DNA from 2 places in the Staphylococcus sp. MZ3 genome. Region 2 is predicted to be linked to the other one. Evidence: predicted binding sites of a transcription regulator. Region 2 holds the regulator's gene; the other holds the start of a gene.

Region 1 (3,441 bases), 270 kb from region 2:
CAATTCAAAAAAAGTTATTGACATATTATTGTCTAAATAATGTATAACCTTTGAACAACAATAATGATTATTAAATAGTAACTAAATACAAAATTACATGGGGTGAATGATAATGAAACAATACTTAATTACTGGTGGGACTGGTATGGTTGGATCTCAATTAGTTAATGAAATTAAAAAATCAGATTCACATATCACGATATTAACGCGACACGACCAAATTTCAAATGATAAGAAAATTTCATATGTCAACTGGGCTAAATCTGGGTGGGAACACAAAGTTCCTCAAAATATCGATGTGGTCATCAACTTAGCAGGTGCTACACTGAATAAACGATGGACACCGGAATATAAACAAACGCTAATGCTAAGTAGAATTCAATCTACGCAAGCTTTATATGAATTGTTTAAATCACGTAATAAAGCACCTAAAGTTTTATTTAATGCTAGTGCCACTGGTTACTATCCTCCTGATTTATTTATGAGTTACACAGAAGTTTATAAAACTTTACCATTTGATTTCTTATCAGATATTGTGTATCAATGGGAACGTTTCGCACAACAATTTGAACAATTAGGTACGCGAGTTGTCATCGGTCGTTTCGGTATGATTTTATCGAATGAAGGCGGTGCGTTACAAACAATGAAACTACCATACAAATATTACATTGGTGGTAAATTAGGTTCTGGTCAACAATGGTATTCATGGATTCATATCAATGATTTAATTCAAGCTATTTTATTTTTAATAAATAACGAGTCAGCTAGTGGTCCGTTTAATTTAACTGCACCTATACCTGAGCGTCAAAATTTATTTGGCTACACTTTAGCAAGAGCTATGCATAAGCCCCATGAAACTTGGGCACCAAGTCTTGCAATGCGTCTCATACTTGGTCAAATGTCAACAGTAGTATTGGATACTCAAAAAGTATTACCTAATAAAATTCAAGCATTGGGATTCCAATTTAAATATAGTAATTTAAAAATGGCACTTGAAGATTTAATCAAAGAATAATCAATACCATTAATGAGCATTAGAAACAACATATGTACTAAATGTAATGTCTAGAGCGACTTACAAACAAAGGATTGAAATGTTCCTTTCAATGTCTACTTTGAAGGGAACATTTCATATAGTTACGGTTCAACTAGCTTCATTCAATCATATTTCCGCTCAAAGTATAGTAAACAATTTATTGACACCTCGGTTTACTCATACAAAAAGAGCAGACTGCTTAGTCTACTCTTTACTTTGAATTATTTTGTTTCAGGTACCATCACTTCATCAATTAAGCCATATTCTTTAGCTTCTTCTGCAGTTAAGAAGTTATCACGATCTGTGTCTTTTTGTATTTTTTCAATACTTTGACCAGTACGCTCTGATAAAATGCGGTTTAATTTTTCACGTGTTTTTAAAATGTGATTTGCAGCAATTTCGATTTCAGTTGCTTGTCCTTGAGCACCACCTAATGGTTGGTGAATCATTACTTCTGCATTTGGTAACGCGAAACGTTTACCTTTTGCACCAGCTGCTAATAAGAATGATCCCATTGATGCAGCCATACCGATACAAATTGTTTGAACATCAGGTTTAATGTGTTGAATTGTATCATAAATCGCAAAACCAGCTGTTACACTTCCACCTGGTGAATTAATGTATAAATAAATATCTTTCTCTGAGTCTTGCGCTTGTAAGAATAATAACTGTGATACGATTGAATTTGCTACGTTGTCATCAATTTGTGAACCTAACATAATAATACGGTCTTTTAATAAACGTGAGTATATATCATATGCACGTTCACCGCGGTTTGTTGTTTCAATAACTGTAGGAATTAAATTCATCTATATTTCCTCCTTGTAATAACTGTTACTCATTATTTTACATATTAAGTCAAATTTGGTCAAACACTTTGACTTTAAATAGTTACATTGTTTGACGCTTTTCTCTTTCCTTTGTAAACTGATAATATCTATTTTAGATTGTACTTATTTTACTTCTCATAGTACAGAGATATGATTACATATTTGCTCCTTGTGGTGTAATGGATAACACGTAAGATTCCGGTTCTTAAGATAGGGGTTCAATTCCCTTCAAGGAGGCTGTTTTAATAAAATACAATACTTTTCAATACTGAGAATCCCGCAATGTCGGGATTCTTATTTATGCTGATTTTGTTTTTGTCTATGATCAGGGACTTTCAGGGACTCAATTAATTATCACATTCATATTTTCTTATGACCAAATTGATACATATGATGCTATTTAATGAGAAAATTAGGCATCACTTGGTTATTGAATTTCCTTCATTAAACTTTCCAGCTCAATTTAATAGTTAGTCGACTATTATTCATTAAACACTTTTTAATCATAAAAAAGTGTTTTTGATAATTCACTACCAAAAACACCTTCTTACTTATAATTCTATTTGTTCACCATTTCTAATCTTATCGGCTAAATCATTCAGTTTTCTTAATCGGTGATTTACACCTGATTTTGAAATTGGACCAGTTGATACCATTTCTCCAAGCTCTTTCAACGAAATTTCTTGATGTTCTACTCGAATTCTAGCAATCTCTCTCAACCTGTCTGGTAAATTTTCAATACCAATTTCTTTATCAATCAATTTAATGCTCTCAACTTGTTTCATCGCAGCACTAACTGTTTTATTTAGATTGGCCGTTTCACAATTAACGAGTCGGTTAACAGAATTACGCATATCTCTTACAATACGTACGTCTTCAAATTTTAATAACGCTTGATAGCCACCTATCAAACTAAGAAAATCCGAAATCTTTTCCGCTTCTTTTAAATACGTAATACTTCCTTTTTTTCGCTCTAAATGTTTGGCATTCAACTCATAACTATTCATTAGTTTCGTTAAGCCTTCTGCATGACTCTCATTTTGAGAAAAAATTTCCAAATGGTACGAAGATGTTTCAGGGTTATTCACTGAGCCACCTGCCAGAAAAGCTCCTCTCAAGTAACTGCGTCTCATTTCGTCATCTTGAATCATTGAATGATCAATTTCATGCGTAAAAATGCCGTCTTTTAAAATTCCTAATTCATCAAGAATTTCTTTCGCTTTCATCTTTGTACGACAAATATAAATATTATTTTTTTTAAGTTTCATTTTTTTACGGACTAATATTTCAACTTCCACATTAAAGACACGTTTAATCAACGAATAAATACGTCTTGCCGTTGTTGCATTTTCCGTTTGAACATTTATAACAAATTGTTGATTTGAAAGACTAAGTGCACCATTCATTCGAATCAGTGCACTGAGCTCTGCTTTTGCATTCATTTCATCGACGTCTATTCTAGTTAATTCATTTTTCATTTCTGATGCAAAGCTCATCGTACAGTCATTCCTTTCTTATTTAAAACATGATTCACCTTAGAACCACTGTCTATTTTCATTTTTTTACACAGCTCTA
Region 2 (3,441 bases):
AATGTAATTTAAATCTATACCAAGTTTAACTTCGCTTAATCTATAAGAAGCCTCTTCCATAGTTATCATTCTACAGTTTTGTAAAATACCTAGCGAGCGAAAAACACGGTCTTGTGTTTCTAATTGATTATAAGTGTCTAACTTTTGTCGTATTTGTTTTTCTTCATGAATGATTTGATTAACAACTTCTGTTAATGTTTCTATGATTTCTAACTCAGATTTACCAAGTGTAAGTTGGTTGGATAGTTGATAAGTATGTCCATAAACTTGCGAACCTTCACCGTAAATACCTCTGATTGTATATCCAAAACGATTAATGGTTTGAGCAATCCGTGTCATTCTTTTCATAATAGATAGACCTGGCAAATGTAGCATCACGCTTGCTCTCATACCAGTACCTATATTGGTAGGACATGTAGTTAAATAACCAAGTTGTTCATCATAACTTATATCAAGGCTTCGATCTAATTCATCATCAATTGATGAAGCTTGATTATATAAAGCCTGTAATGTCGTGTCAGTTCCCATAGCTTGAATACGAATATGGTCCTCTTCATTTATCATGACACTTAAAGATTCATCGTCATTCACTAATACTGCGGCTGCTGGTTGTTTTATTAGTTCAGGACTAATCAAATGCTTTGCAACCATTTTCATTTTACTTTGTTGATCCATTTGATCAAGACGCATTAATTCAAAGTTTGGCAAGGCATCTTGTACCTCATTTATAACTCTAAATCCATCATTTTCAGTAGCATACATTAGTGGATGCACATGATTTTCTAAATTACGCGCTAACCGAATTCTAGAAGACATAACAATTGGTGTTTCTTCATTACTTTTCATCCATTGGCTGATATTATCATGAATATTATGCGTCATCATGTTGCACCTCACTCTCAGCTTTTAGTGCTTTAATTTCATCTCTAACAATGGCTGCTTCCTCAAAATCTTGGATTTCAATAAGTTTTTTCAAATATTCATTCTTTTCTTCGATTTTTCGCTTTAAAGCTATCTTTTTATGTGAAGAATGTGGTGTCTTTCCAACGTGCTCAAATTGTCCACCTTGAACTCTGCGGACGATATCAATGATGTCATCTTTAAATGTTGCATAACAATTAGCACACCCAAATTTACCAACATGTGCAATATCTTTCAAAGTCATATGACATGATGGGCAACGTTTTTCTTCTTTAAACGCTACTTCTTGAAAATTAATGCCATGTTTCGTAGCTAAATGTTGTAAAATTTGCTTAACAACAAATGCTTCTTCGAAATTATCTTGATGTTCTTGATATTCAGGCTGTTCATTAGCTTGATTCCACGGATGGTGCCCCTCAGCACAAGTTTGACACACCATTTTTTCTTCTGTTTTATTTTTACTTGTAACTTTAACTTTTAATTCCGCTTCATTAAGTTGACAATTTTCACAAAGCACTTCAACACCTCATTTCATTTAGTAATAATTTATAACTGGTAACAAACGTTTTAAAATATTTGCTCTAATAATATCTCTAGAAACCATATCCATTGATAGCGTTTCTCTATCAATAACTGCTTGAATCATTTTAGCTTCACGTTCATTTATTAACATTTTATCTAAAAGCCCATCAATAATATAATAAGCTTGTTGTTGAGAAATAGAAGGTCCAATCAGCTGAAGCAAATGATTAATATAACCTGTTGCATCTTTATTTTCAATTTTAGTGATTCGGATGTAACCACCACCACCACGTTTACTTTCGATTTCATAACCATGTTCATTAGTGAATCGTGTTTTGATTACATAATTTAATTGTGATGGTACACAATCAAAACGCTGTGCGATATTCGCTCTCTGAATTTCAACGACATCTTCATTCGACTCTTCAAATAAACGTTTGATGTATTGTTCTATGATGTCAGACATATTGTGCATGTATATCACCCCTTTTTGACCTTCTTTGACTATATTATATGACCTATTTTGACCTTTTTCAATTAATTTGTTTTTATATTTTCAAAAATTTATGATGTTAGCCCTTCCATTTTATTGTATGATAGATTGTAGAAAAAACTAAAGGAATGAGAAATATATGCATATTCTAATTGGGATTATCGGAATTATCTTCTTTTTAGCACTTGCGTTTCTATTTAGCTCAGACAGGAAAAATATTCGCTGGAAATATGTAGGAATTTTACTTGCAATTCAGCTTATCTTTGCATTTATCTTGCTTAAAACTACAATGGGAATCAAGGTTATTGGTGGTATTTCAAACGGTTTTAACTACTTATTATTAAAAGCAGCAGATGGTGTTAACTTTGTATTCGGTGGTATTCAATATATCGATCCTAAGCAACCACCATTCTTCTTCAGTGTATTATTACCTATCGTATTTATTTCAGCGATTATCGGTATCCTTCAATACACAAAGATTTTACCTTTAATCATTAATGTTTTAGGATTCTTAATTTCTAAAATTAATGGTATGGGACGTTTAGAATCATACAATGCAGTTGCTGCAGCAATTTTAGGACAATCTGAAGTATTTATTTCAATTAAAAAACAATTACCATACATACCTAAGCAACGTTTATACACATTAACAGCTTCAGCAATGTCGACTGTTTCTGCTTCAATTATCGGTGCATACTTTACCTTAATTGAACCTAAATATGTTGTAACGGCTGTTGTCTTAAACTTATTTGGTGGTTTCATCATCGCTTCAATTATTAACCCTTATAAAGTTAATGAAGAAGATGACAAATTATTAGTTGAAGAAACTGAAGAAAGACAACAATCATTCTTCGAAATGCTAGGAGAATATATTTTAGATGGATTTAAAGTAGCTGTCATTGTAGGCGCAATGTTAATCGGATACATTGCTATTATCGCTCTATTAAATGGAATTGTAAGCAATATCTTTAGTACAGTTTCAGGTGGCGCTATTTCTTGGGATTTCCAAACATTAATTGGTTTTGTCTTTGCACCATTTGCATTCTTAGTCGGTGTGCCATGGCAAGATGCAGTTCAAGCCGGTTCAGTTATGGCGACAAAACTATTATCTAACGAATTTGTAGCAATGCAAGCACTTGGTAAACTTAGTGATTTATCTGAACACGCAAAAGGTGTTACATCTGTATTCTTAGTATCATTTGCTAACTTTAGCTCTATTGGTATTATTTCAGGTGCGATTAAATCTCTTAATGACAAAAAAGGAGATACAGTTGCCCGCTTTGGTTTGAAACTATTATTCGGTGCAACACTAGTATCTTTCATTTCAGCTGCAATCGCTGGATTCTTTATTTAACAAATACATCAACATCGAATTAACCCCTTCAAAATTTTGACTATTCTCAGTGTCTTTGAAGGGGTTTTTTCTTATGTATATCTTTATTTTTTATCATTTTTAATTTTGACATAAAAAACAACTCCTCCAAAGCTAAGTTTGAAGGAGATAT

What was found. The regulator CtsR, encoded in region 2, represses protease genes until heat stress. The targets are predictions, from matches to a motif close to ATGGTCAATAAAGGTCAAACA.
Region 1: a site for CtsR is predicted at 1,891-1,911, ahead of clpP (ATP-dependent Clp endopeptidase proteolytic subunit ClpP). Genes of this name have one in related genera too.

What each region holds. Positions count from the first base shown of each region.
Region 1 covers NZ_CP076026.1:814,737-818,177, reverse strand. Annotated here, with positions in the region: gene KI230_RS03825 (TIGR01777 family oxidoreductase) at 113-1,015, shown strand; gene clpP (ATP-dependent Clp endopeptidase proteolytic subunit ClpP) at 1,258-1,845, opposite strand; gene whiA (DNA-binding protein WhiA) at 2,418-3,362, opposite strand.
Region 2 covers NZ_CP076026.1:548,506-551,946, reverse strand. Annotated here, with positions in the region: gene KI230_RS02565 (protein arginine kinase) at 1-882, opposite strand, end outside; gene KI230_RS02560 (UvrB/UvrC motif-containing protein) at 872-1,438, opposite strand; gene KI230_RS02555 (CtsR family transcriptional regulator) at 1,457-1,918, opposite strand; gene KI230_RS02550 (NupC/NupG family nucleoside CNT transporter) at 2,076-3,290, shown strand.